DNA from 3 places in the Pseudoxanthomonas sp. G3 genome. Region 3 is predicted to be linked to each of the others. Evidence: riboswitches for the same ligand, from Rfam matches in the RefSeq annotation. Region 3 holds a riboswitch; each other region holds the start of a gene.
What was found. Region 3 has a riboswitch for cobalamin ahead of btuB (TonB-dependent vitamin B12 receptor). Riboswitches for the same ligand answer to the same signal wherever they lie in the genome.
Positions count from the first base shown of each region.

Region 1: linked by a shared signal. The riboswitch ahead of metE (5-methyltetrahydropteroyltriglutamate--homocysteine S-methyltransferase) and the one ahead of btuB (TonB-dependent vitamin B12 receptor) in region 3 are both predicted to bind cobalamin.
Region 2: linked by a shared signal. The riboswitch ahead of AC23D6_RS00410 (ribonucleoside-diphosphate reductase subunit alpha) and the one ahead of btuB (TonB-dependent vitamin B12 receptor) in region 3 are both predicted to bind cobalamin.

Region 1 covers NZ_CM172805.1:71,902-81,405, forward strand. The annotation lists gene AC23D6_RS00355 (amidohydrolase) at 1-899, opposite strand, end outside; gene AC23D6_RS00360 (APC family permease) at 1,046-2,389, shown strand; gene purU (formyltetrahydrofolate deformylase) at 2,513-3,364, opposite strand; gene AC23D6_RS00370 (hypothetical protein) at 3,383-3,700, opposite strand; gene AC23D6_RS00375 (linear amide C-N hydrolase) at 3,807-4,868, shown strand; gene AC23D6_RS00380 (serine hydrolase domain-containing protein) at 4,869-6,089, opposite strand; gene AC23D6_RS00385 (hypothetical protein) at 6,261-6,803, shown strand; cobalamin riboswitch at 6,846-7,079, shown strand; gene metE (5-methyltetrahydropteroyltriglutamate--homocysteine S-methyltransferase) at 7,280-9,504, shown strand, end outside.
Region 2 covers NZ_CM172805.1:82,969-92,472, forward strand. The annotation lists gene AC23D6_RS00400 (ribonucleotide-diphosphate reductase subunit beta) at 1-107, opposite strand, end outside; gene AC23D6_RS00405 (four helix bundle protein) at 309-647, shown strand; gene AC23D6_RS00410 (ribonucleoside-diphosphate reductase subunit alpha) at 697-3,036, opposite strand; cobalamin riboswitch at 3,312-3,607, opposite strand; gene hglS (2-oxoadipate dioxygenase/decarboxylase HglS) at 3,895-5,259, opposite strand; gene AC23D6_RS00420 (sterol desaturase family protein) at 5,334-6,197, opposite strand; gene AC23D6_RS00425 (EF-hand domain-containing protein) at 6,207-6,500, opposite strand; gene AC23D6_RS00430 (hypothetical protein) at 6,606-7,130, opposite strand; gene ompR (osmolarity response regulator transcription factor OmpR) at 7,325-8,044, shown strand; gene AC23D6_RS00440 (ATP-binding protein) at 8,041-9,306, shown strand; gene AC23D6_RS00445 (alpha/beta hydrolase) at 9,333-9,504, shown strand, end outside.
Region 3 covers NZ_CM172805.1:3,629,009-3,638,512, reverse strand. The annotation lists gene fabB (beta-ketoacyl-ACP synthase I) at 1-876, opposite strand, end outside; gene fabA (3-hydroxyacyl-[acyl-carrier-protein] dehydratase FabA) at 876-1,391, opposite strand; gene dinB (DNA polymerase IV) at 1,606-2,676, shown strand; gene AC23D6_RS17495 (hypothetical protein) at 2,799-3,275, shown strand; gene btuB (TonB-dependent vitamin B12 receptor) at 3,318-5,186, opposite strand; cobalamin riboswitch at 5,305-5,524, opposite strand; gene AC23D6_RS17485 (TfoX/Sxy family protein) at 5,850-6,218, opposite strand; gene AC23D6_RS17480 (GAF domain-containing protein) at 6,215-6,700, opposite strand; gene AC23D6_RS17475 (TMEM175 family protein) at 6,783-7,508, shown strand; gene bioD (dethiobiotin synthase) at 7,513-8,181, shown strand; gene AC23D6_RS17465 (phasin family protein) at 8,283-8,675, opposite strand; gene queD (6-carboxytetrahydropterin synthase QueD) at 8,831-9,187, opposite strand; gene AC23D6_RS17455 (DEAD/DEAH box helicase) at 9,251-9,504, opposite strand, start outside.

The DNA.
Region 1 (9,504 bases), 490 kb from region 3:
CGCAGCGTGCCGACCAGCGTGGCCTCGTCGGGGATGATGTTGAAGCGCACGCCGGCCTGGAACTGGCCCGCGGTCAGCACCACCGGACTGGTGGCGATGTTCACCTGGCGCGCGATCATGCTCTGCGTGCCCAGCAGGATCTGCGCACCCAGGGTGATCGGATCCACGCCGTCCCACGGGCGCGACCCGTGCGTCTGCTTGCCCTTCACCACCAGCGACCATTCGTCCGCCGCGGCGAGCAGCGGTCCGCTGCGATAGCCCACGCTGCCTACCGGCAGGCCGGCCCAGACGTGCAGGCCGAACACGGCGTCGGGGGTGAAGTCCTTGAACACGCCTTCCTGCAGCATCAGCGCCGCACCGAAGGTCTGGCCGGCGACGGGCGGGCCTTCCTCGGCGGGCTGGAAGACGAACATCACCTCGCCGGCGAGCTCGTCCTTCGCGGCGACCAGCGCCTGCGCCACGCCCATCAGGATCGCCACATGCGCATCGTGGCCGCAGGCGTGCATCACGTCGACCGGCTGGCCGCGGTACTCGGCCTTCACCTTCGACGCGAACGGCAGGCCGGTCTGCTCGGTGACGGGCAACGCGTCCATGTCGGCGCGCAGCGCGATCCGCGGGCCGGGCTTGGCGCCCTTCAGCACCGCGACCACGCCGGTCTTGCCGACGCCGGTACGCACCGTCAGGCCGAGCGCGCGCAGGTGGTCGGCAACGAGCTTCGCGGTGCGCGTTTCCTGCTCGCCCAGCTCGGGGTGCTGGTGGATGTCGCGGCGCCACTTCACGAGCGTCGGTTGCGCCTGCTCCAGCGCGGCGAAGGCGGCGGCGTCCTGCGCCCGGGCGTCCACGCACGTCAGTGAGGCAGCGGCGACGAGCAGGGCGGCGAACAGGCGATGGGCGCGCAGCATGACGGCATCCAGGACAGGCGGGAGCCCGATGCTAGCCCCTGCGGCGCGTGCGTCCAATGGCGAACCACCATGAGCGCATGCGCCAATGCGGCTCGCATTCGACGCGCGCGCATGGCAGGCTCGCAGCCCACCGAACAGCGCACATGCCCATGACCCGCGACGCCGATCCTGCTTCCTCCCGTCCGCTGCAGGGCGATGCTGCGTTGCTGCGGGCGGTGGGCAGCCTGGCGCTGGCAGCGGCCGTCATCAACATCATCGTCGGCGGCGGCATCTTCAAGATGCCCGCGGCGCTGTCGTCGCAGGTCGGGGCGGCTGCACCGCTGGCGTTGCTGGCCGGTGCGGTGGTGATGGTGCCGGTGGCGTTGTGCTTCGCCGCCATCGGCAGCCGCGCTTCCGCCACGGGCGGGCCGTATACCTATGTCAGCGCGGTGTTCGGCACGCTGCCGGGGTTCCTGGCCGGGGCGTTGATGTGGATCTGCAACGTGGCCTCCAGTGCCGGTGTGGCGGCCGCGCTGTCGCTGCAGGTCGCTAGCCTGTGGCCCGTTTTCGATGCGCCGTTGCCGCGCGCGCTGCTGCTGCTGGGCGTGTATGCCGCGATCTACGTGCTCAATGCCTTCGGCGTGAAGTTGGGTGCGCGCGCGGTGATGGCGCTGGCGACGCTGAAGCTGGTTCCGTTGTTCCTGCTGGTGATCGTCGGGCTGGCCTTCGTCGATCCGGCGCAGGTGAGCTTCGCCTTCAGCGACGTGCCCTCATGGACGGCGTTGGGCGCGGCCATGGTGATGGTGGTGTTCGCGTACTCCGGCGTAGAGACGGCGCTGATTCCCGGCGGCGAAGTACGCGATCCGTCGCGCAGCGTGCCGCGCGCGGCGCTCAGCGCCATCCTGCTGGTGGTGCTGCTGTACCTGGGCCTGCAGATCGTCTGCCAGGGCGTGCTGGGCCCGGCGCTGGCGAGCAGCAGCGTGCCGATCGCGGAGGCCGCGGGCCGGTTGTGGGATCCCGCGCGCATCGCGCTGCTCGTCACCGCGTGCATTTCGATGGCCGGCTTCCTGCTGGGCAATCTGCTGGGTTCGTCGCGGTTACTGTTCGCCCTCGGGCGCGACGGTTACCTGCCGCAGGCCTTCGGCCGCGTCAGCGCCCGTCACCGCGTGCCGCTGCTCGCGCTGGCCACGCATGCCGGCATCGCCTGCCTGCTGGCGGTCGTGGGCAATTTCGAAGCCCTGGTGCTGATCTCGGGCGGCGCGGTCTGCCTGGTGTACGTGATGGTGTGTGCGGCGGCATGGCGCGCGCAGCGCAGCGATCTGCGCGAGCGTGGTGAGCCCTTCGTGCTGCGCGGCGGTCCGCTGGTGCCGGGACTCGCGGTGGTCGGCATGGTGGCCATCCTGACCACGCTGAGCGTGCGCGAATGGACGGCGATCGGCGTGGCGGTGGTGGTGCTGGCGGTGATCTATGCGGTGCTGGTGGGGCTGCGGCGGCGCGTCGGCAGCTGAATTCCAGACGAGATGGGGAGGCGGGTTGTGGGAGCGACGTAAGTCGCGAGCTCTTCCTCTGGCAACACCAAAAGCTCGCGACTTACGTCGCTCCCACACCGATTATCCCTACGTGGGCCAGGCCTAACGGAACACCACCGTGCGGTGGCCGTTGAGCAGGATGCGGTGTTCGGTATGGCGCCGCACGGCGCGGGCCAACACCAGCGATTCGATGTCGCTGCCCATGCGTACCAGTTCCTTCGGCGTCATCGCGTGGTCCACGCGGGCGACGTCCTGTTCGATGATCGGGCCTTCGTCCAGGTCGCGCGTCACGTAGTGCGCGGTGGCCCCGATGATCTTGACCCCACGCGCGTGCGCCTGGTGGTAGGGCTTGGCCCCCTTGAAGCTGGGCAGGAAGCTGTGGTGGATATTGATCGCGCGTCCGGACAGCGCATCGCACAGCGCCGGCGAGAGGATCTGCATGTAGCGGGCCAGCACGACCAGGTCGATCCGCTCGCGTTCCACCAGGTCGATGATCCGCTGTTCCTGTTCGTCGCGATGGTCGGCGGTGACCGGCAGGTGGTGGAAGGCCACGCCGTACGACTGCGCCAATGGCGCGAAGTCGGGATGGTTGGAGACCACACAGGCGATCTCAACCGGCAGCTGCCGGCTGTGCACGCGGAACAGCAGATCGTTGAGGCAGTGCCCCTGCTTGCTGACCAGCACCATCAGCCGCGCCTTGCGGCGCGCATCGTGCAACTGCCAGTCCATCGCGAACGCGTCGGCCAGTGGCTGGAACCGCGCCTGCAATGCCTCGGCGGTGATGCCATCGGGCAGATCGAAGTGCACGCGCAGGAAGAAGCGGCCGGATTCCTCGTCGCCGAACTGCTGCGCATCGAGAATGTTGCAGCCGGCGTCGAACAGCAGTCCGGTAACCCGGTAGACGATGCCGGTGGTGTCCGGGCAGGACAGCGTGAGGATGTGGTCGCGACGCATGGCGAATGGCGTGTGGGATTACTCGCAACGGGCCGCGGTGATGTGGTTGTTGGCATCGATGTAGACGCGCAGGCGGTCGCTGCGGCTGTCGTGCTTCACCACTGTGCTGGGGCCGATCGGATTGACCAGACCCGCACCGCTCTCGCTGGACAGGCGGCGCAAGGTGGCTTCGTCGGCCGGTTGGCCGACCGCCCAGCCGAGCGACGCATCGCGGCAGGTACCGCTGCCGGCGACCTGCGGACCCGGCGTGCTGACGCAGGCGGTGAGGGCCATCGCGGCGGCGATGGCCAGCAAGGCGCGGGTGGACGAACGGTGTGTCGGCGGGGGCGTGGCCATGGCAGCATCTCGGGGCGGCTGAGGATCGCTGTTTAACATACCCGCTGGCATAAAGGGCGGGCGTTGTCGTTGCGTGCCGCCTGTTCCCGCCTTCACGGAGACCGTCATGGATCGTCGCTTCGTACTGCCGCTTGCGTTCGCCGCCACCCTGCTGTTCTCGCTTGCCGCCACGCCGCCCGCCGACGCCTGCACCCGCGTTGTCTATCTCGGCGCCAACGACGACGTGATCACCGCCCGTTCGATGGACTGGAAGAACGACGTGGCGACGAACCTGTGGATCTTCCCCCGCGGCATGGCCCGCAGCGGGCAGGCTGGACCCAACTCCGTGAAATGGACATCGAAGTACGGCAGCGTCATCGCCACCGGCTACGACATCTCCACCACCGATGGCATGAACGAAGCCGGGCTGGTCGCCAACGTGCTCTGGCTGGTCGAATCCGAATATCCCGCCTACGACGGACGCGGTCCCGGCCTAAGCATCGCGGCGTGGGCCCAGTACGTGCTCGACAACTACGGCAGCGTGAAGGAGGCCGTCGAGGCCCTGCGCACGCAGCCCTTCACCGTGGTGACCGACAAGGTGCCCGGCGAGGACCGGCTGACCACGCTGCACCTGTCGATGTCCGATGCCAGCGGCGACAGCGCCATCATCGAGTACATCAACGGCAAGCAGGTGATCCACCACAACCGCGACTACCAGGTGATGACCAATTCGCCGGTGTTCGACCAGCAGCTGGCGCTCAACGCGTACTGGAAGCAGATCGGTGGCACGGTGATGCTGCCGGGTACCAACCGCGCCGCAGACCGCTTCGCGCGCGCCTCGTTCTACGTCAATGCGATCCCCAAGGCCGAGGATCCGGTGAAGGCCCTGGCCAGCGTCTTCAGCGTGATCCGCAACACCTCGGTGCCGTTCGGCATCAACACGCCGGAAGAGCCCAACATCTCCTCCACCCGCTGGCGCACCGTCGCCGACCACAAGCGCAAGCTCTATTTCTTCGAATCCGCACTGACGCCGAACACGTTCTGGGTGGATCTGAAGGACGTGGACTTCTCAAAGGAGACCGGCAAGGTGCTGCGCCTGGACCTGGGTGCGGACCAGCGTAACGTGTTCGCCGGCAACGCGGTGAAGGACTTCCGGCCCGCGGAACCGTTCGTGTTCCAGGGCCTGTAGCTACAGGTCGAACGCGAGCAGGTCGTGGCCGGTGGCGGCGCGCACCACGCGCCGGTACAGCACATTGCCGCTGCCGCCGTTGGTCAGTGCCACCAGCGCACGTTGGCCGCTGGCATCACCGAGCGCGAAGTTCTTGAAGATGCCGCCGTTGCTGCCCGAGTGGTAGAACACCGGGCCGCGCGGCGTGGCTTCCAGGTTCCAGCCCAGGCCCTTCTCCGTCCAGCGCCCGGGCACGTCGATCTGCTTGGTCAGCATCGCGCGACGCGTGGCCTCGGTGATCTGCCACGGTTCGCGTGGCGTGCGCACCATCAGCGCCATGAAGCGCGCGTACGCGGTCGGCGTGGTGCGCAGGCTGGCGGCGGCATTGGCGAGGATGTCGCCGGGCCAGTTCACCAGGCCCTTGGGCGTGATCGCCTGCACGTCGGGCAATGCGCGCGCGGCATCCTCGTAGCGCCACGCCGACAGCGGCTTGCCCCAGCGATCTGCCACGACCTGCGCCGCGCTCCATTGCTCGCGCAGCATCTGCGGCGGCATACCGGGCGTGTCGTCCTCGACGGCGCGATGCCCGTACACCGAACGCGCCGCCAGGTCCGCGTTCCAGCTGTAGCTGCTGCCCTGCATGCCGGCCGGGCCGAACAGCAGGCGTTGCATCGATTCGTCCAGGCTCTCGCCGGTCAGCGTTTCGACCACTAGTTGCAGCCAGAAGATCGCCTCGCCCGAATAATCGATGCGCATGCCGGGCTTCACGACCGGCACCAGTCTTTCGTTCGCCGGATCCTGGCGCCAGTTCGGCAGGCCGGTGGAGTGGCGCAACACATCGCGCACGGTGATGGCGTCGATCCACGGATGATCGGCCAGGTAGTCCATCCGCCGATAGCGCACCAGCGGCGCGTCCAGGTCGATGACGCCCTGGTCGACCAGCTGCAGCACCAGGTAGGCGAACACCGGCTTGCTCAGCGAGGCGTCCTCGAACAGCGTGTTCGCCACCACCGGCGCGCGCGTCAGCGCATGGGTCACGCCGAACCCCCGTGCCCACACCACCTCGCCCCGCTCGACCACCGCCAACCCGATGCCCGGCACACGCAGCGCCTGCATCAGCCGTGGCAGATCGTCGAGGAAAGCGTCCGGCGGAATCCAGCCCGCCGCATCGTCGCAGGCGGCGGCGGAGGCGCGGAGGGGCCATACGCCAGCAGCAAGCGGCGCGGCGGCGAGTGTCGTCATCCAACGACGTCGCGAGGGTGACGGGGGTGGTGTCACGAGGGTCATCATGGGCCTGCGTCGACGGAGCATTGATCCATCAGGACGAACAAGTCAGGTCGATCCCGCCCGGCCGCGGGAAACACGAGATGCATCCGAAGTATTCTGCCGTCTTCCAGGGATGACAGGTGCTTCATGCGACCCATCGGCTACATGTACAAGCGGGTCGAGACACCTGAGGGGTTTGATCTGCCCGGGATATCGGACGTCTACTCGCTGGGCGCGTGCGTCAACGACGACTTCGCCGATTACATCGACTTCTGGAAGCACAACGGCTATTTCCTGTTCGACTCCCCCGAGATCATGCGCTCGCTCGCGGATGAGCACGCCATCTCGTTGACGGGTATGCGGCTCTTCTACTACGAAGCGCACGACCTTCAGTTCGACGGTGATGCCGGGACATGGGGGCCGTTCGGTCCCTTCCACGATGAGGTCAACGTGCAACCGCCGGCCCACGCGACGCTGGAAGGGTTCGATATCACCTCGTTCTGGGCCGGAGCCGGCCCAGAATGCTCGCCGCTGTCCTGCAACTACCTCGCCAGGCGTATCCACACCAATGCGCACTGCCTGCTTACGACGTTCGAAGCGGCGGTCCATGTGCTCGAGAGTGGGGATTTCAAGGACGCAAAGCCCGGTCCCTATCGGATCATTGCCGTGTACTCGATCGCCGAGCATTGAGTTCGCGCAGTCCCATCGCTTGACGCACTATCAGCCAACGCGTAACTTCCCCTCCGCCAAGGTTTCCATCTCTTCATGCGAATAAAGCGATGGAATTAAAAGGGAAGCCGGTGCGGCCTGTTCCATGGGCCTATTCCGGCGCTGCCCCGCAGCGGTATTTGGAAACGAACCCCGTCAACAGCACTGGTCCTCGCGGGCCGGGAAGCGATGGGAAGTAGGCCAGCGCACATGCGCCCGTCCATGAGCCCGAAGACCTGCCCTGGCCGGAAGACACGACCGTCTTCCGCCTGACCTGGAGCTTCCGAGGGGAGGCGGCCGGAGCCCGCGTCCGTGCGCGCCTGCCCGGACGCGTCCTCCTGCGCCTTCCTCCCGGCACTCCGGCTCGCCCGCGGGGGCGAAGGTCGCTGGCGTGGCGGGCGCGTGCCCGGCGCACGGTTCCTTCGTTCCTCATCACTGCCTGCATGAGGACACGCACCATGACCACCGTTACCACCCTCGGCTTCCCGCGCATCGGCGTGAAGCGCGAACTGAAGACCGCACTCGAACGCTACTGGCGCGGCGAAAGCAGCGCCAAGGCGCTGCAGGACACCGCGCGCGACCTGCGCCATCGCCACTGGCAGCTGCAGCGCGATGCCGGCGCCGACGTCGTGCCCAGCAACGACTTCTCCTTGTACGACCATGTGCTGGACACCGCGTTCTTGTTCGACGCCCTGCCCGACGCCTACCGCGCACTGGCCGATGCTGATCCGTTGGCCGGCTACTTCGCGCTCGCGCGCGGCCTGCAAAAGGATGGCGTGGACCTGCGCGCACTGGAAATGACGAAGTGGTTCGACACCAACTACCACTACCTCGTGCCGGAGCTGCACGCCGGGCAGACCTTCCGTCTGCGTGGCGACAAACCGGTGGCCGAGTACCTCGAAGCCCGCGCGCAGGGACATGCGACGCGCCCCGTGCTGCTCGGGCCGGTGAGCTTCCTGCTGCTGGCGAAAACGGTGGACGGCAGCGACCGGCTGGCGCTGCTCGACCGCCTGCTGCCGGCCTACGCGGAACTGCTCACGAAACTGCATGCGGCGGGCGCGGACTGGGTGCAGCTGGACGAGCCCTGCCTCGTGCTCGACCTCGATGACGCCGCCCGTTCGGCCTACCTGCGTGCGTACGCGACGCTGGCGAAGACCGTCCGTCCGCGCCTGCTGCTGGCGACCTACTTCGGCCGGCTCGATGCGCAGCTGCCGCTGGCCTGCGCGCTTCCGGTCGACGGCCTGCACGTGGACCTGGTACGCGGCAAGGAACAGCTGGACGACGTGCTGAAACAATGGCCGCGCGGCCGCGTGCTGTCGGTGGGGCTGGTGGATGGCCGCAACGTCTGGCGCACGAACCTGGACAACGCGCTGATCCTGGCCAAGTACGCGCAAGGCCACCTGGAGCTCGGCCAGCTGTGGCTGGCGCCCTCGTGCTCGCTGCTGCACGTGCCGGTGGACGTCACCGGCGAAAAGGCGCTGCCATCCGACCTGAAGTCATGGCTCGCCTTCGCCCGGCAGAAGATCGAGGAGCTGCGTCTGCTGGCCGACGCGTTGCGCGATCCGCGTGCGGCGGACCCCGCGCTGGCGGTGGCGCGCGATCGCATCGAATCGCGCCGCCACTCGGAACGCGTGCACCGTCCCGCCGTTGCGGCGCGCCTGGCGTCGCCCGAGGCCGCCGACATCCATCGCGATGCACCCTATCCGCAGCGGCGCCTCGCCCAGCAGGCGCGCCTGGCGCTGCCGGCGTTCCCGACCACGACGATCGGCTCGTTCCCGCAGACGCACGAAGTGCGCGAGGCGCGCGCGCGCCACAAGAGCGGCACGCTGTCCGATGCGGACTACGACGCCTTCCTCGAAGCCGAGACCGCGCGCTGCGTGCGCATCCAGGAAGAGATCGGGATCGATGTGCTGGTGCATGGCGAGTTCGAGCGCAACGACATGGTGGAGTACTTCGGCGAGCAGCTTGACGGGTTCGCCTTCACCAAGAACGGCTGGGTGCAAAGCTACGGCTCGCGCTGCGTGAAACCGCCGATCATCTACGGCGACGTGTCGCGCCCCGCGCCGATGACGGTGCGCTGGTCGCGCTACGCGCAATCGCTGACCGACAAGCCGATGAAGGGCATGCTGACCGGGCCGGTCACGGTGCTGCAGTGGTCGTTCGTGCGCGACGATCAGGCGCGCGCGCAGACCTGCCGGCAGATCGCGCTCGCCCTGCGGGACGAAGTGCTCGACCTGGAGGCGGCCGGCATCGGGGTGATCCAGATCGACGAGCCCGCCTTGCGCGAAGGCCTGCCGCTACGCCGCGCCGACTGGCAGGCCTACCTGGACTGGGCGGTGGAGTGTTTCCGGATCAGCGCGTCCGGGGTGAAGGACGACACCCAGATCCACACCCACATGTGCTACTCGGAGTTCAACGACATCATCGAAGCCGTCGCGGCGATGGACGCCGATGTCATCTCCATCGAAACCTCGCGTTCGCGGATGGAGCTGCTGGAGGCGTTCGTGAAGTTCCGCTATCCCAACGAGATCGGGCCCGGCGTGTACGACATCCATTCGCCGCGCATCCCGACCACGGGCGAGATGATCGATCTGCTGGAGCGCGCCCGCGCCGTGCTCGCGCCCGAGCAGCTCTGGGTCAATCCGGACTGCGGTCTGAAGACGCGTGGCTGGCCGGAGGTCCG
Region 2 (9,504 bases), 500 kb from region 3:
ATCTTCGAGTGCAGGTCGGTGATGTCGATCTGGAAATTGATCTCCTCCACCGTCCACGTGTTCTTGATGGCGTCGCGGTACATGTCATAGAACTGCGGGTAGCGCATGGGGCGCAGCGTCAGTTCGAAACCGGGATCGAGGAGGCGAGGAACGAGTGAGGAGGAACGAGTATCGAGAGAGAGCGTCTGGTTTTCCGGCGGTGACATGGGATGTTTCCTGATGGGGTCGCGGCCCGGGTGGAAGTACGCTCGCCTAACGAAAGGGAGGTAGGAATGCACTATCGGGACGCGGTGGTATGGAGGAAGGCGATGGAGCTGGCGGAAACCGCATGCCGATGCGCGACGGATTTGCCGCCCGAAGAGCGCTTCGGCATGCGGTCGCAGATCACCCGCGCCGCGGTTTCTGTTCCGAGCAATGTTGCAGAAGGTTGGTCTCGCGAGTCTCGCAAGGAAAAGGCGCAATTCCTCGCCATCGCGCAAGGATCATTGTCCGAACTTCACACTCAATTGCTCTTGTGCGAACGCCTGGGCTGGATGGACTCCGCACAGCTTTACTCTTCATACGGTCTTATCGATGAAACAAGCCGAATCCTGACGGCGCTGCGGCGGAAACTACGGAACTCCATCCCGGTAGCAGCCAAAGCTTGACGCGCCCTAGCCTCCACTCGTTCCTCGTTCCTCTCCACTCGTTCCCGCCTCACTGACACGCCTCACACGCTTCCGGATTCTCCAAGGAGCAGGCAATGGCTTCCGTCGGCGTGTACTCCCGCTTGGGCTCGGCGGTGACCGCAGCGCTGCTGACCGTGGTCTTGGCGATGCGGGTCGCCGGGCGCGAACGCAGGTAGTAGGTGGTCTTGATGCCCTGCTTCCACGCGTACATGTACATGGACGACATCGCGCCGATGTTCGGGCTCTCCATGAACAGGTTCAGCGAGGCCGACTGGTCGATGAAGGCGCCACGGCCGGCGGCCATGTCGATCAGCGAACGCATCGGCAGTTCCCACGCGGTGCGGTAGACCTGCTGCAGCGTCTCCGGGATCTGCGCGATGCCCTGGATGGAGCCTTCCGCCAGCTTGATCGCATCGCGCGTCTCCGGCGTCCACAGGCCCAGCTTCTTCAGCTCGTCCACCAAGTAGCGGTTGACCTGCAGGAAGTCGCCCGACAGGGTCTCGCGCTTGAACAGGTTGGACACCTGCGGCTCCACGCATTCGTAGCAGCCGGCGATCGAGGCGATCGTGGCGGTCGGCGCGATGGCGATCAGCAGCGAGTTGCGCAGGCCGTGTTCCTTGATGCGCGCGCGCAGCGCGTCCCAGCGTTCCGTGTTCTCCGGAACCACGTTCCAGGCATCGAACTGCAGCTCGCCGTTGGCGGCGCGGGTATCGGCGAAGGACGGGTGCCGGCCGCGCTCCTGCGCCAGTTCCACCGACGTCTCCAGCGCATGGAAGTAGATGGTCTCGGCGATCTTCGCCGACAGCGCGCGCGCCTCGGCGCTGTCGAACGGCAGGCGCAGCTTGAAGAACACGTCCTGCAGGCCCATGCAGCCCAAGCCCACCGGGCGCCAGCGCAGGTTGCCGCGGCGCGCGGTCTCGATCGGATAGAAGTTCAGGTCGATCACGCGGTCCAGCTGGCGCACGGCCAGGCGGACGGTCTCGGCCAGCTTGTCAAAGTCGAACCAACCGTCGTCATCGAAATGGCGACCGAGGTTGATCGAGCCCAGGTTGCAGACCGCCGTTTCTTCGGCCGAGGTGACTTCCAGGATTTCCGTGCACAGGTTCGACAGGTGGATGACGTTGCCCGCGCGCAGCGTCTGGTTGCTCGCCGCGTTGCACTTGTCCTTGAAGGTCATCCAGCCATTGCCGGTCTCGGCCAGCGTACGCATCATCCGGCCGTAAAGCTTGCGGGCCGGGATCGTCTTGACCGCCTTGCCCTGCAGTTCGGCCTGTGTGTACGCCAATTCGAACGCGGCGCCGTACAGGTCGGTCAGCTCGGGCACCACGCGCGGATCGAACAGCGACCATTCCTGATCGGCTTCGACGCGCTTCATGAACAGATCCGGCACCCAGTTGGCCAGGTTGAGGTTATGCGTGCGGCGCGCTTCGTCGCCGGTGTTGTCGCGCAGTTCCAGGAAGTCTTCGATGTCGGCGTGCCACGTTTCCAGGTACACGCAGGCCGCGCCCTTGCGCTTGCCGCCCTGGTTGACCGCCGCAACCGAGGAATCCAGCGTCTTCAGCCAGGGCACGATGCCGTTGCTGTGGCCGTTGGTGGACTTGATCAGCGAGCCGCGCGAACGCACGCGCGTGTAGCTCACGCCGATGCCGCCGCTGAACTTGCTCAGCTGCGCGATATCGCCGTACTTGGCGTAGATCGATTCCAGCGTGTCCTGCGGCGAATCAAGCAGGAAGCACGACGACAGCTGCTCGTGCGTGGTGCCGCTGTTGAACAGCGTCGGCGAGCTGGGCAGGTAGTCCAGGTTGCCCATGCGGCGATACAGCGCCAACGCTTCGGGCACGTCCTCGCTCAGCGCGCAGGCGATGCGCAGGAAGAACTGCTGCGGCGTCTCGATCACCTTGCGCGTATGAGGGTGGCGCAGCAGGTAGCGGTCGTACAGAGTGCGCAGGCCGAAGTAGTCGAAGTGCAGGTCGAGCGAGGCATCCAGTGCGTCGTTGAGCTTGCGCGCGTTGGTCTGCACGAAGTTCAGCAGGCGGTCGTTGATCAGGCCGACTTCGTGGCCGCGGGTGACCGACTGCGAGAATGCGTGGATCTCCTGGCCGGTGACTTCCTTGACGATGTAGCCGGCGAGCAGGCGCGCGGCCAGGCGGCTGTATTCGGGTTCTTCGCCGGTCAGTAGCGCGGCGGTGCGGATCGACAGTTCGTCCAGTTCGCGCGTGCTGGCGCCGTCGTACAGGCCGGAGATGGTGCGGGTGGCCACGCGCATCGGGTCGATGGCGTGCAGGCCTTCGCAGTTGCGCTGCACCGCGCGCACGATCTTGTTGAGGTCCACCGGCTCACGGCTGCCGTTGCGCTTGGTCACGCTCATCGCGGTGGCGGTGGGCGGCGGGGTCAGCGAAAAGGCGTCCTTCTGGGACGGGGTGGTGCCGGCGTCGGCGACGGCGCTGTCGATCTGGGTCACGAGAATCCTCCATGCGTGGTGCACGCGGCGGCCCGTCCCTCGCGGGGCTGCGCAAGGCCGGATGGAGGATCACAGTGGGGAAGCGGCGTCGCAGGGGGCGAGATCGCGCGGACGGAAGACCGGCGTGCCCTGCTTCGCCAGCCCTCTCCCCCCGGAGATTCCGCGGCCGGCACCGCGCGGTGTGCATCGCGCGGCTGTCGGCAGGTCTTCGGACTTATGGGCTTGGGGCGAGGAACGAGTGGAGAGGAACGAGGAACGAGTAAACGCGTGCAGGCGTCTCTCTCGTTCCTCGTTCCTCCACCCTCGTTCCTGCCTCTCCTACCCCGCCGCTTCCCAAGACATGACGCCTCAGTGCGTGTGGCGGGTTCGTTCCCAATTACCGCTGCGGGGCAGTGCCGGAGTGGCGCGAACGCGTCACCGGCTTCCCGTTTTAATCCCGTGGCTTGCGGCCACCGGAACCGACGGCCACAAGATAGTGGGGGGTCCGGGAGGCGTCAACACCAAATGTTGTGTGGAACAGCGAGTCTCGGCACGAAGCGGGTTTCACGGTTTCGGCGCATTGCGCCGCTGAGTCCTTCTCCCCGCTGGGCGGGGAGAAGGTGCCCGAAGGGCGGATGAGGGGCGAGCGCAATAGTGGTGCGCACGTCAGGTACTTCGATACCCAGCGTGTTGTCTCGAGCGGACGCATCTGGTGTCCGGACTTCGTTCGCCCCTCACCCGCCTTCGGCACCCTCTCCCCGCTGCCGCAGGGAGAGGGGAAAGCCATCAACCGCGCAGCGCCGCGACCGATGCGTCCTGCGCCTGTTGGTAAAGCGCGAACGGGTCGTGGATCGTCTTGCCCAGCGCGGCTTCGAACGCTTCCTGGTTCGCATGCGCGTCGTAGGCGCGCTGTTCGCCGCCGCCGAGGTTGGACTGGAAGATGCCCGCTGCGCTGACCGGCAGGAAATCTTCGTACACGATGGGGTCCACGACGGCGTGGCCGGCGTCGACCAGCGCGTCGGGCGTCATCGCCGCACGCTCGGCCGCCGGCAACGCGGCACCGGAGTCGGTCAGGCGGTAGCGGAAGTAGCCCAGGCCTTCGCGACGCAGCGTGGTCTCGTCGTCGGGGAATTCCGCGAACGCCGCCGCCAGCCGCTGCGGATAGTCCGCCGACGTGTTGCCGGCGCCGCCGGCCTGGCGCACCTGCGCGAGCAGGCGGTCGTAGAGCTCGCGCCCGGCGGGCGTCAGAGCCAGGCCGCGCTGCTCGATCTCGCCGAAGCGCGCGCTGTGGCTGCCGGGCACCAGCGTGCCGGTGGCGTCGGGGAAGGCGACTTCCTCTTCCAGCGCCTTGAAGCTGGTCTGCCGCAGCAGGATCGGCACGGCGCGGCGCGGCGGACCTTCGATCAGCGCCTTGGCCTGGATGCCGCGCTCGAGCATCGCCGCCTGCGCGGCGTCGATGTCCAGCGTACGCGGGGTGAGGTGGTTGATGTGCGGGCCGCGGAAGCTGACCACGTCGGCGACCAGCCGATGCAGACCGTGCAGCGCGCGGTAGGTCTCCAGCGAGACGGTCGCATCGCCGTGCCAGCGGAAGGTCTCGAGCGCCTCGGCGACGAAGCGCTGCGCATCGACATCGCCCAGTCCGCCATCGCGTTCGGCCTGGTCCACCAGCGCGCGCGCGCCGGCGGTGAAGATGTCGCGCTTGGCCAGGATGGCCTCGGCTTCCGCGCGCAGCGTCGCGTCGGCGATCAATTCCAGGCGAAGCAGCGAGGTGAAGATGCGGAACGGATTGGCGGCCAGCGCGTCCTCGGTGAGCGGGCGGAACGCGGTCGCGTGCACCGGCACGCCGGCCACGGTGAGGTCGTAGTAGCCCACCGGGTGCATGCCCATCAGCGCGAACACGCGGCCGAGCATCGCCAGCTCCGCCGGCGTGCCGACACGGATGGCGCCATGGCGCTCCAGGTCCAGGCGTTCGGTCTCGCCGGTGCGCTGCAGGCGCTCGGCCAGGGCGGGATCGCGCTGCAGCGTCTCGGCATTGATGTCGCCGACCAGCGTGATCAGGTCGCCGTACAACGGCACCTCGGTGCGGTACATGTCGGACATGGCCTGGGCGAACAGGCCGCGGATGCGGTCGGGCGAAACGAAGGCGGTCATGGGGCTCGGCGTGCGGGCGGCATGGGGCCGCCGGGGGCGCGTATTGTCGCCGGCCACGCCGGCCCGTGCCACGCTCAGCGGCCCGGGCGGCCTTCGTCCGCGCCGCCGGGGACGAACCCGGGCGGGCCGAACAGGGTCATGCCCACCTGCCGCAGGCCGCGTGCCCGGCGCAGGTCGCGGCCCAGCTTCACCCAGGCGTGGAAGGCGATCTTCACCGGGTTGTAGCTGCGCACCGGGTCTACCAGGCCGTAGCGGATCGGCACGTCCGGGCGCTCCCCGCGGCAGGTGCCGAACAGGCGGTCGAAGACGATCAACACGCCACCGTAGTTGCAGTCCAGGTACTCGGGATTGCTGGCGTGGTGTACGCGGTGGTGCGACGGTGTGTTGAACACGAACTCGATGGCGCGTGGCAGGCGCGGCACCAGTTCCGTGTGCAGCCAATACTGGTACAGCAGGTTCAGCGCCAACGCGCCGACCACGTACGGCACCGGGAAGCCCAGCCAGACCAGGGGGCCGAAGAACACCGCCGCGCCGGTCAGCTTGCCGGTCCACCCCAGCCGGTACGCGGTGGACAGGTTGTACTGCGTGGCCGAGTGGTGGACCGAATGGTTCAGCCAAAACCAGCGCACGCGGTGGTCGGCGCGGTGCATCGCGTAGTAACAGAGCTCCTGGCCGAGGAAGAGGGCGATCCAGTGCCAGGCCTGGTCCATCGCGATCGTGGTCAGGCGGAACTCCCAGATCGCGAGCAGCAGCACGCCGACGATGCCGCCCTGGATCAGCAGGCCCGACAGGGCGCGGCCCACCGCGTCGCCGAAGGACGCCCAATAGCCCTTCCAGTCGTAGCGCACGCCGCGCCGCGCGAGCCACGCGGCTTCCATCGCCGCGATCAGCGCGAACACCAGCAGCGGCAGACCGACGAAGGCGCGCAGGCCGTCCATGGCGCGGCCTTACCGCGCGCGCCGTTCGGCGAGCTTCTGGCCCGCGGCGCGCATTTCATCGGGCGAGAGCTTGCCGTCGTCGTTCGTATCCAGGGTGTCGAAGCGCTTGGCGATGCGCGGCAGCTTCGCGTCGGCCTCGGCCTTGTCGATCAGGCCATCGCCGTTGGCGTCGGCGGCCTTCAGGCGTTCCTGCAGCGTGGCTTTCTGTTCGTCGGTCAGGGTGCGCTGCTGCGCGTAGGCGGGCGCCACCAGCGAAAACACGGACAGGGCGGTGGCGAAGGGGAGCAGGATGGTTCGGGACATGGCGTTCTCCAGGAAATAAAGGAAGGTGCAGGCGCGACGGGTGGGAGGGCGTCCATGCGGCATAGGGGGTGCCATGCCGCCGCGCCTGCGGAAAAGACGCGGTCGTCAGTGGCCGCGCGGGCAGGCGATGGTCTCGCCGCTGGCATTGGTGCAGGTGCCGGTGTGCGAGACGGTGCCGCCGGACACCGTGGTGCTGCCGTTGTAGCTGTTGCCGTTCGCGCCGGTGGCGGTGGTGCTGCGTGCGCCGGTCACGTTGCCGTCGGCATCGCGGCTGATGCCGCCACTGGTGCTGGCGGTGCCGCCGTTGGGGCCGTTCGCGTAGGCGCTACCCTGGCGGCCGGCACTGCCGTCGGCGTTGCGGTAGGCGCTGCGGTCGTAGCCGGCACTGCCGCCGTTCGCACCGCTGATGGCGCCGCTGCGTGCGGCGGTGGCATTGCCCTGGCCGTCGGCCTGCCAGTTGCGCTGGCGCTGGCTGTCGAAGCGCGCATTGCTGCGCTCGACCGCGACGTTGCCGCCTTGCGCGCTGCGCTGCACGGCGCGGCTGCGCTCGCGGGCGTCGGCGTGGTCGGCGAACAGGGTGGTGGCGCACAGGGCGAAGGCGGTGGCGATCAGGAACGGGGTCTTGCTCATGGCGGATTCCTCGTCGGGGATGTGGGATGGCCGCACGGGGAAGCGGCGGCAGGACCACGGTAGGGCGGGCAACGCGGGCAGGTGTGTCGCGGTTGACAGCAGATGTGTCTGCCGGCCGCGCGGGAAACATCTGCTTACAAACGGGCCGTCGGCGGGGTTTGCCGGCCGTCGCGGCGGCGGGCGATAGTGGCTCCATGGAAGACGCCCTGCCCCGTGTCCTGCTGGTCGACGACGACGTGCGCCTGCGCGAGCTGCTGCAGCGCTATCTGCAATCGCAGGGTTTCGAGGTGCGTGGCGCGGGCGATGGCGGGCAGATGCGGCAGGCGCTGGATCGCGGCCACTTCGACCTGATCGTGCTGGACCTGATGCTGCCCGGCGAGAACGGCCTGGAGATCTGCCGACGCCTGCGCGGGCAGGGCGACGCGACGCCCATCGTCATGCTGACGGCCAAGGGCGATGAGATCGACCGCATCGTTGGCTTGGAGATCGGCGCGGACGATTACGTGCCCAAGCCGGTGAACCCGCGCGAGCTGCTGGCGCGCATTCGATCGGTGTTGCGGCGCACGCGCCCCGCGCCGGGCGCGCCGCAGCCCGACGGTGGCGATGTCGCCTTCGGCCCGTTCCGCCTGGACCTCGGCCGACGCGAGCTCACCCGCGACGGCGCGCTGCTGCGGCTCACCAGCGGCGAATTCGCCGTGCTCTCGGTATTGCTGCGGCATCCGCGCCAGCCGCTCAGCCGCGATCGTCTGATGAGCCTGGCGCGCGGCCGCGAACACGAGGCCTTCGAACGCAGCATGGACGTGACCATCGCGCGCCTGCGCCGCCTGCTTGAAGAGGACCCGCGTCAGCCGCGGCTGATCCAGACGGTCTGGGGCGTGGGCTATGTGTTCGTGCCGCCGGAGGCGACACCATGAGGGCGCCGTTGCCGCGCAGCGTGTTCGGTCAACTGGCGCTGGTCATCGCGCTGGTGCTGGTCGGTGCCGCCGTGCTGGCGCTCCTGTTGGGGCGCGAACTGGCCACGCGGCCGGCGGCCGACCAACTGCTGCGCGCGATGCAGGGCTTCGCCGAAGTGGTGGAAGCACTCGACCAGCACCAACCTCATGCCCGCACGGTCGCGCAGCTGCGCGAAGCCGGGCTGGAGGTACGCAGCATACCGCCTGCCGACGCCCGGCCGCGCTTTGCCCCCTTGCTGCGCGAACTGCGCGAACGGGCCGCCGGCACGCTGGGCGCGGGTCGAGAACTGCGGATGGACACCGGCCGCGGCTTGCGCGTCATCTGGCTGAAACCCGCCACGCGCGAACCCCTGTGGGTGTCGTTCGCTTACGACCGGCCCGGCACCGGCATGCGCCGTTTCTCGGTGTTCATGCTGGTGGGCTGCGTGGCGCTGGTGTGGCTGGCGGCCGCGTACTTCGCGCGCCGGCTGGTGCAGCCGCTGCGCCAGCTCGCAGCCGCCGCACCGGCCATCGTGCGTGGCGACGCACCGCCGCCGGTGCATGCGCGGGGCCCACGCGAGGTGGCGGACTTGGCGCAGGCGCTGGGCGACGCCAGTCGCGACGTGCGTGCAGCGGCGGAAGAACGCGCGCTGTTGCTGGCCGGCATCTCGCACGATTTGCGCACGCCGCTCACGCGCCTGCAGTTCGCGCTGGAGATGGTGCCCGACACCGATCCGGAGCTGACCCGCAGCATGCACCGCGACATCGCCGAGATGGACGCGATCCTGGGCCAGTTCATCGCCTTCGCGCGCGATGGTCGCGACGAAGGCAGCGAGACCGTCGACCTGGCCGCGATCTGCCGGCATGCGGTCGCCGCGGCGTCGAAAGGATGGCGCGTCGACCTGCCCGAGCACGCCTTGTTGCCCGGCAAGCCGATGGCGTTGTTGCGCGCGGTGGAGAATCTGCTGGTCAACGCCGAGCGGCATGGCGCGTTGCCGTTGTCGTTGCAGCTGTGGGCCGAAGGGGCGGCGTGGGTGGTCGAAGTCGCCGACGGCGGCCCCGGCCTGTCCGCCGAGGCGGCCGAGCGCGCACGCCAGCCCTTCGTCCACGACCAGGCGGGCGGCGGCAGCGGGCTGGGCTTGGCCATCGTCGACCGTGTGGCGCGCCAGCACGGCGGCGAACTGCGCCTGCTGCCGAATACCCCCCACGGCCTGCGTGCCCAGCTGGTGCTGCGCGCGGGTTGAACCGGACGTCCCCACGAGGTGATGCGATGAAGACGCTGTTCCGTGCCGGCCTGCTGGCCTGCGCCCTGTTCGCCGTGCTGCCGCTGGCGGCGCAGACCTTCCGTGAGCGCCTGCAGGAGATGCGCGAAGCCTCGCGCCAGCCGGCTGCACGCCCACCCGCGTTGCCCGCCGGTGCGCGCGCGATACGCGACGTGTCCT
Region 3 (9,504 bases):
GTAGTCCAGCGGCGCGGTGACGCCTTCCAGCGCCATCCGCATGCAACGCACGGCACCTTCGCCGGATGGCGCCACCATGTCGGCGCCATCGGACGTCACGCCGTAGCCCAGCAGTTCGGCGTGGATGCGGGCGCCGCGCTTCACCGCGTGGTCGTAATCCTCCAGCACCAGCATGCCGCCGCCGCCGGCGATGACGAACCCGTCGCGGTCCGTATCGTAGGGACGCGAAGCATGGGTCGGGTCGTCATTGCGCTTGCTCGACAGCGCGCCCATGGCATCGAACATCATCGTCAATGCCCAGTGCAGTTCTTCGCCGCCGCCGGCGAAGACGATGTCCTGACGACCGGCGCGGATCAGGTCCGCCGCCGCGCCGATGCAGTGCGCAGAGGTCGCGCAGGCGGCGGAAATCGAATAGCTCACGCCCTTGATCTTGAACGCCGTGGCCAGCGTGGCCGAGACCGTGGAGCACATCGTGCGCGGCACCATGTACGGCCCGACCTTGCGGATGCCGCGCGCGCGCAGCAGGTCCGCGGCTTCGATCTGCCATTCGGCCGAGCCGCCGCCCGAGCCGGCGATCAGGCCGGTGCGCGGCTGGCTGACCAGTGCATCGTCCAGGCCCGCGTCGGCGATGGCATCGCGCAGCGCGATGTGCGCGAACGCGGCCGCATCGCCCATGAAGCGCTTTTGTTTGCGGTCGATCTGCGCATCGAGGTCGATCTCCGGCGCGCCGCCGACCTGGCTGCGGAAGCCGAGCTCGGCGTATTGCGGGATGTGGCGGATGCCCGAGCGGCCTTCGCGCAGCGCGGCCGACACGGTGTCCGCATCGTTGCCCAGGCACGAGGTGATGCCCAGGCCGGTGATGACGACACGGCGCATCAGAAGCTCTCCGTCGAAGTGAACAGGCCCACACGCAAATCGCGTGCGGTGTAGATCTCGCGGCCGTCGACGAGCATGCGTCCGTCGGCCACCGCCAGCACCAGCTTGCGGTTGACCACGCGGCTGATGTCGATCTCGTAGCTCACGCGCTGGGCGGTGGGCAGCACTTGGCCGGTGAACTTCACTTCGCCGGAGCCGAGCGCACGTCCGCGGCCGGGTGCGCCGAGCCACGTGAGGAAGAAACCGGTCAACTGCCACATCGCATCCAGGCCCAGGCAGCCGGGCATCACCGGATCGCCGAGGAAGTGGCACTGGAAGAACCACAGGTCCGGATGGATATCGAGTTCGGCGCGCACCATGCCCTTGCCGTGCGCGCCACCGTCCTGGCGGATCTCGGTGATGCGGTCGAACATCAGCATCGGGTCGTTCGGAAGGCGGCCGCTGTCGGGGCCGAACAGTTCACCGCGCGCGCTGGCCAGCAGCTGTTCGCGCGAGTAGGAAGCGGGGGCGTTCATTGCGTGATCCGTTCTGCGAAGCCCCAAATAATGCACACATGTGCATACGCTTGTCTTGATGTAGATCAACCGGGTTTTTCCATACGCCGGCGTACCATCGGCGAAGTGCAATCGCGGCAAGGGTTTCGCGCTTTTCGCCCTCGACTCCACACGCGTGCGTATCGTGCGTGCCTGCATCCATGCGATCGCGTACGGCCGCCGATATCATCGCGTGATGCGCAAAATCATCCACATCGACATGGACGCGTTCTACGCGTCGGTGGAGCAGCGCGACGACCCGTCGCTGCGCGGGCGACCGGTGGTGGTGGCGTGGCGCGGCGAGCGTTCGGTGGTGTGCGCGGCGTCGTATGAAGCGCGCGTGTTCGGCGTGCGCTCGGCGATGCCGGCGGTCCGCGCGGAACGGTTGTGCCCGCAGGCGGTGTTCGTGCCGCCGGACTTCACCCGCTACAAGGCGGTGTCGCGACAGGTGCGCGAGATCTTCCTGCGCCATACCGACCTGGTCGAGCCCCTGTCGCTGGACGAAGCCTATCTCGACGTCACCACGCCGAAATCGGATCTGCCGACCGCCACCGCCGTGGCCGAGACCATCCGCGCGCAGATCCGCGAAGAAACGCAGCTCACCGCATCCGCCGGTGTGGCGCCGAACAAGTTCCTCGCCAAGATCGCATCGGACTGGCGCAAGCCCGACGGGCAGTTTGTGCTGCGGCCGCACCAGGTGGAGGCGTTCCTGACGCCACTGCCGGTGGAGCGCATCCCCGGCGTGGGAAAGGTGATGCAGGGCCGGTTGAACGCGGACGGTATCCGCACCGTCGGCGACCTGCGTGCGTATGCACAGCAGGAGCTCGAAGCGCGCTACGGCAGCTTCGGTGGCAGCCTGTACCGGCGCGCGCGCGGTATCGACGAACGGCCCGTCGAGCCGGACCAGCCGGTGCAGTCGATCTCCTCCGAAGATACCTTCGCTACCGACCTGCTGCTGTCCGAACTGGAACCGCACATCGTCCGCATCGCGGAGAAGGCCTGGCAGGCCACCCGCAAGACCGAGCGCGTCGGCCGCACCGTGGTGTTGAAGCTGAAGACGGCGCAGTTCCGTCTGCTCACCCGCAGCTTCACGCCGGAGTCGCCGCCGGCGTCGGCGCAAGAGTTCATCGACATTGCGCTCGCCCTGCGCGAGCGCGTGGACCTGCCCGCGACGACGCGCTATCGGCTGGTCGGCGTGGGGCTGTCCGGCTTCCGCGACCGCGAGGAAGTCGCGTCCCAGCCCGGGCTGTTCGACAGCCTGGTTTGACGACGGTCACGATGCGGCTGCGCACATCGCCGCTGCGCGTTGGCAGTCGCGTCCTCCGCCTGCCAGCGCGCGCCGCGGCGTAGCGGTAGGCTCGCGCCATCGACCCGAAGAGGAGGCAGACGATGGTTTCGATCCGACAGGGGGCCGCCGCCGAACTCTGGCAAGCGGTGGTGCGCGAAGCGTGCGCACGCTGTGGGCAGACGCTGGACGAGGCGCAGGAGAGCTACCTGGTCTTCGTGCTGTTGCGGCACCAGCGCGATGGCCAGTTGCTGGCGCGCACCCAGGCGCTGGAATGGCTGGAGGCGCAACTGCGCGTGGGCAGCGCACGCACCGATGCGCTGCGCGATGTCGGCGACCGCTGCCTGCTGATCGCCGGGCTGTTTCCCGCGCTGGCGCAGCGGCGCCGCGTCAGCGTGGACTACTTCATCGACCTCGGCCGTGGCGCCTACCAGGGCGTGGCCGAGAGCGGGCGCAGCGCATATACCGACCTCTTCGCCCAACTGGCATGCACCTACCACCAGCTCGTGCAGACGCTGCGGGCGATACGGGGTGAGCGCATCGTGCCGGTGCTCGGGCGCCACGCCGGCCCGCTGCACTGAGTTCGCCGGTGACCCGCCGGGGGCGGGCCACCGGGAGGCATCTCAGTCGCGCGGCTGGTAGCGCAAGCTCAGGCCGTAGGTGCGGCCGGCCTGGTTGTACCAGGCGACGGTCTCGTACGCGTGGTCGAACACATTGCCCACCTTCGCCTGCAGCGTCCACGCCGGCGCGATGGCGTATTCAAGGCGCAGGTCCAGCGTGCTGTAGCCGCCCAGGCGATCGGTGTTGGCCAGGTTGTCGTAGCGCTCGCCCGCGGCGTTGAACGTCACGCCGGTGCGGAACGCGCCGAACGCGCGATCCACGTCGATGCGTGCGGTGTTGCGCGGACGACGCGCCAGCAGGTTGTCGTGGTTGGGGCCCGCCGAACGGTTGCGCGGATCGGTGTGGCTCAGCTGGGTGGCGATGTCGAAGCCGGCCAGGGTGAAATCGACGGTGAACTCGGCGCCGCGGATGCGGGCTTCGTCGATGTTGTTGGGCAGGAAGATCGCCGCGTCATACGAGATCAGCTGATCCACCTTGTTCTGGTAGACGTTGAACGTCCAGTTCCAGGTGTTCGCGTACTGCGCGATGCCGACGTTGACGCTTTCGGATTCTTCCGGCTTGAGGTCCGGATTGCCGAAGAACGGGTAGTACAGGTCGTTGAAGCTCGGTGCCTTGAAGCCGGTCGCCACGCTGGCGGTCAGCTTCAGGCCATCGCCGAAACCGAAGCCATAGCCGAGGCTGCCGGTGGTGTGGTTGCCGAACTGTTCGTTGTCGTCGTTGCGGACGCTGGCCTGCAGCTGATGCGCGCCGAAGCGGCCCTGGTACTCGACGAAGCCCGCCAGGTTGTCGCGCTGGGTGACGTCGAAATCAGTGTCGCTTTCCACTTTGTCGTCCTGCCAGTCGACGCCGGCGGTCAGCAGCTGGTTCGTCGCCAACGTGAAGTCGCCCTGCAGCGAGGCCACGTAGCGACGCGTTTCGAAGTAGCCCATCTGCACGTCGTCGAGGAAGTCGTCAGACTTGTCGTCGTTGCGGCCCAGGCTCAGCAGCAGGTTGACCTTGTCGCTCGGGGCGTAGCGCAGCTTGGTGCCCAGCACCTGCTGCACGGTCTCGGAGCGGTTGGTGAAACTGCCGTCGAACTCGCTCTCGCCGTCGGCACGCAGCGCGTTGGCTTCCAGCGTCAGGGTGTCGGTGAACGAATAACCGCCGCGCAGGTTGGCCGAGGTGTTGCGGTAGCCGTCACGGTCGGGTTCGTCGGTGAAGCAGCCGGCGCCATCGAACGGATCAATGGGGTCGCCAGCGGTGCCACGGCAGGCATTGAAGCCGTCCGTGCGCGTGTACGCCACGTCGGCGCCGAACCAACCGCGCGCGTTGCCGCCACCGATGCCGGCGCTGGCTTCGCGCGTGCTGTCGCTGCCGACGCCGATGCGGAAGTTCGGGCGCACCTTGCCGGTGTTGCGGCGGGTGAACACCTGGATCACGCCGCCGATCGCTTCCGAGCCCCACAGGCTCGAGCGCGGGCCGCGGACGATTTCGACACGGTCGATCTGGTCGATCGGCAGGTCCTGCAGCGCCGGCAAGCCGGCGGTCGCCGAGCCCATGCGCACGCCGTCCACGAGCACCAGCACGTGATCGGACTCGGCGCCGCGCAGATTGAGCGTGGTGATCTTGCCGGCGCCGCCCTGGTTGGCGATCGAGATGCCGGCGCGGCCCTGCAACAGTTCGCCCAGCGAGCGCGCCTGGCTGCGCTGGATGGCGTCGCGGCCGATCACCTGGGCCGGGACCAGGCTGTCTTCGACGGACACCTCGGTACGCGTGCCGGAGACGACGATTTCGTCGAAGTCGGTGGCGTCCTGCGCGTGCGCGGCGAACGGCAGCGCCATCGCGACCGCAAGGGCCAGCAGGGAAGGGGAGGAAAGGGTACGGCTCTGCATCGGAACAACTCCATCGCGCGCCCCGCGCGCATTCTTCGGCGTGGAGTCGCGATGGAAAGGGAAGCGGAGCGGACAGCGCAGGCGAGCGGCGCGGCACGCCGCGACGCCCTCCGCATCGCAACCAGTGGACTTCCAGGCCGGTCTCCGGGCTTGCGAACGAGTGCAGGACACTCCGCCGTGGCGCCTTCCCATGCGTGTTGGACGCACAGTGGCCGATGCCGCGGCTGTCTTCGCCTACCGTTGCGGGGGCAGCGCCGGAATGCCGCCGTGGGGCGGGTCACCGGCTTCCCGTTTCAACCCGGCACGAAGCACGGGTCACCTGAAAGCGCGCGCAGTATACGGGAAGCGCGCGCACCGTGGTCCGGCGTAGAGCGGAGCTTGCTCCGCTGCTTATGTGGGAACGGCCGGCGTGCGGCGTCGAGCAAGCTCGACGCTACGAGGGCGGGACGCGCGCGGGTTACCTCCAAGAGGCGCGTAGAGCGGAGCTTGCTCCGCTGCTTTTGTGGGACGGCCGGCGTGCGGCGTCGAGCAAGCTCGACGCTACGAAGGTGGGGCGCGCGAGGGTTGCCTCCAGGAGGCGCGCAGAGCGGAGCTTGCTCCGCTGCTTCTTGGCATCGGCGGATGGGCGACATGCACCCAACGCGACGTTGTGAATGGTCGCGATCAGTCGTCGCCGCGCGAGTCGAACAGGTTGAGCGAAGGGCCGGTGTCTTCTTCCTGCTCGGTGTGGGTCGTGGTGACCGGACCGGCGGCCGGCCGGCCACGCGGCGGCGGCAGCAGGGCTGCAGCGGCATCGTAGGCGACCAGCAGTTCGCCGCGGCGCACTTCGGGCAGTTGCTGCCAGTGGCAGTCCAGCAGGGCACCTTCCAGCGCGTACAGCAGGTTGAGGCTCGGGCGGAACCCGGCGCGCTTGACCCGGATGAAGGCTTCCACCGCGCCGACCGACTCCAGATCCTCCTGCGTGCGCAGGCCGACCTGGCGGAGCCAGGCGGCGGACTTGGGGCCGATGTTGCGCAGCTTGGTGCCTGTCATGTCAGGGAGTCCAGAAAGATGGCGGCGATGCGTTCCATGCCCGCCTGATCGTCGGCATCGAAGCGCGCCAGGCGTGGGCTGTCGAGGTCGAGCACGCCGACCAGGTCATCCCCTTTCACCAGCGGGACCACCAGTTCCGAGCGCGATGCGGAATCGCAGGCGATGTGGCCCGGGAAGGCGTCCACGTCGTCTACGCGCTGGGTCTGGCGGGTGCGTGCGGCGGCTCCGCAGACCCCCTTGTCCAACGGGATCCGCACGCAGGCTGGTAGTCCTTGAAACGGACCGACCACCAATTCCCGGCCATCGAAGAAGTAGAAGCCCACCCAGTTGAAGTCGGGAAGGGCGTGGTACAGCAATGCGGCCAGGTTGGCGGCATTGGCGATCCGGTCCGGTTCGCCGGCCAAGAGGGCGCGGGCCTGTTCGGCCAGCTGTGCGTATTGTTCCGGCTTGCTGCCGGAGAGCGTTTGGGAGGCGAATGACATGCCGCCGATTCTACTCCCGGCCCCTCGCAGTGGCCCGATATGATGCATTCCATCAGCGAACCTGACGGGGACACGGGTGGGCATGAATGCAGGCGATGACGAAGCCGGGTGGCGCGGCCACGGGGTGACCAGGCTGGAGGCGTTCGTGGACGCGGCGTTCGCGTTCGCGGTGACCTTGCTGGTCATCTCCGTGGACCGTATCCCGGACAGCATCGGCGCGCTGCAGCAGGCGCTGAAGAACGTGCCGGCGTTCGCCGCCAGTTTCGCGATGGTGGCGATGTTCTGGTACGCGCACGTGCGCTGGAGTCGGCGCTACCGCCTCGGTACCGTGCCGGCCACCCTGCTGAGCCTGTTGCTCGTGTTCCTGGTGCTGGTCTACGTGTATCCGCTGCGGCTGCTGCTGGGCACCTTCTTCGCGTGGATCACCGGCGGCTGGTTGCCGATGCCGCTGACCGACGCCAATGGCGCGCGTCCGCTGGCCTTCATGTTCACCTTCTACGGTCTGGCGTTCGCCTCGATGTCGGCCTGCATCGGCGGCCTGTACGTGCTGGCCTGGCGTGCACGCGCGCGGCTGGGGCTGGATGGCGAGGCCGCCGCGAACGCCGCCGGCGAAGTCGCTTCGCATGTTTACTTCGTCGGCGTAGGCCTGCTGTCGGTGCTGATCGCCAGCCTGCTGGGCGAGCACGCGCGGTCCTGGCAGGTCGCGATGCCGGGCAGTGTGTACTTCCTGCTGTCCTTCACCGGGTTAGTCCACGTCTGGGGCCAACGCTGGGGCGCGCGCCGCTGGCCGGAACACGGGGAGGGCTAGGCGGATGGACAGGCTGTTCGTCACCGGTACCGACACCGGCGTGGGCAAGACCGTCGCCAGCGCCGCACTGCTGCATGCGTTCCGTGCGCGGGGCTTGCGCGCGGTCGGCATGAAACCGGTCGCCAGCGGGTGCGAGGCAACGCCGGAGGGCTGGCGCAACGAGGATGCGCTCGCCTTGCAGGCCGCCAGCGATCCGGTACCCCCGTATGAGGACGTGAATCCCTATGCGCTGCCGGCGCCACTCGCCCCGGAGATCGCCGCGCGCGACGCCGGTGTGAATGTGCAGCTGGGCGTGCTGGTGTCTGCCTTCGAGCGCCTGCATCCGCTGGCCGACCTGGTGCTGGTGGAAGGCGTCGGCGGTTGGGCCGCGCCGCTGACGGGCACGCTGGACCAACGGCATCTGGTCGAACAACTGCGCCTGCCGGTGGTGCTGGTGGTCGGCATGCGGCTTGGGTGCATCAACCATGCGCGGCTTAGTGCGCGCGCGGTCCAGGACGACGGCGCGCGCCTGGTGGGCTGGATCGCGAACGAAGTCGATCCGGAGATGGCGCGTCGCGACGAGAACTTCGCTCTGCTGTCAGCCCGCATGCCGGTGCCGTGCTGGGGACGCCTGCCGCATGCGCCGGACATTGACGCCAGGCTGCTCAGCCGGCACATCGCGATTCCGGCGTAGCAAGGCGGCGCGGAAAATAAAAAACCCGGCAGCGTGGGGGCTGCCGGGTCGGGTTTGCGCGGAGGGAGGGGAGGGCCGCGCAATAACCGGTTGAGGCGGGCTTACTTGGCCTTCGCTGCCTTGGTCGCCTTGGCCACGGAGGCCTGGACGCTGTCGGTGGCGGTTTCGAACTGGCTCTTCACCAGCTGGCCGAAGGCTTCGCCGGTCTTCAGGCTCAGGCCGAACACTTCCTGGCTGGCGGCGACGACGCGCTCGGCGTTGTCCTTGGCGACCTGCAGGCCCTTCGGCCACAGGTTCTTGTAACCGTCGAGGTCACGGGTCTCGGCCAGCTCGCCGAAGAAGGCGGTGGTGGCGTCGACGTTCTTCTCGAAGGTCTTGAGCTGCACGCCGAACACGGTCTCGGCGCTCTCCAGGGCCAGGCGGTTCGCACGGGCGGCGGCGGCCGCGAACTGGTGCGTGAACTGGCTGAAGCTTTCGTTGAATTGCGTGGTCATTGGCGTGCTCCTAAAAGGGGAATCCATCTGTTGCGGTGCAGCATAGGCCGGTCTATGTTGCAGTGCAATAACCGCCGTATGGATTTCCGACGAACGGTCAGGAGCCGTTAAAAATCAAACGCTTGTAAGAGTGATCTGAAACCGGTTCCATCCCCTCAGGCGCCGCTGTAGCGGCAACCCGAAGTGCAGGTCTCATGCACCACGACGGCGCTGAGCAGCGGCAGCACCGGCTTGGTCTGGTCCCAGATCCACTTCGCCAATTGCTCGCTGGTCGGATTGTCCAGGCCAGGAATGTCGTTGAGGTAGTGGTGATCGAGCCGGTCGTAGATCGGCTTGAAGGCCGCCTTCACGTCGGCGAAGTCCATGACCCAGCCGGCCTGCGGGTCGACCGGACCCGAGAGATGCAGCTCGATGCGGAACGAGTGGCCATGCAGGCGGGCGCACTTGTGGCCTTCCGGCACGTGCGGCAGGCGGTGCGCGGCTTCGACAGTGAAGACCTTGAAGATGTCCATGCGACGGCTCCGGGAGCGTGGAAACGCGCGGCACCGGGGGACGGTGCCGCGCGAGGGGGCAGCTTAGCGGGCCGGACGCGACTGGCCCTGGCGCGCGCCGCCGGAGCGGGCGCCGTCGCGACGCTGGCCGCCGTGCTTCTTCGGGCCGGCATGGGCGTGGCGCGGTGCATCGCCGTGCGGACGGCGCGCGTGCTTCTGCGGGCCGTTGCGGCGCGGGGTGCGCTCGCCCGCCGGCTGATCGGCCTTGCCCGGGGCACTGTTGCCCCAGCGGATCGGCGTCTGCGGCTCGAAGCCCGGCACGTCGCGCAGGTCCATGT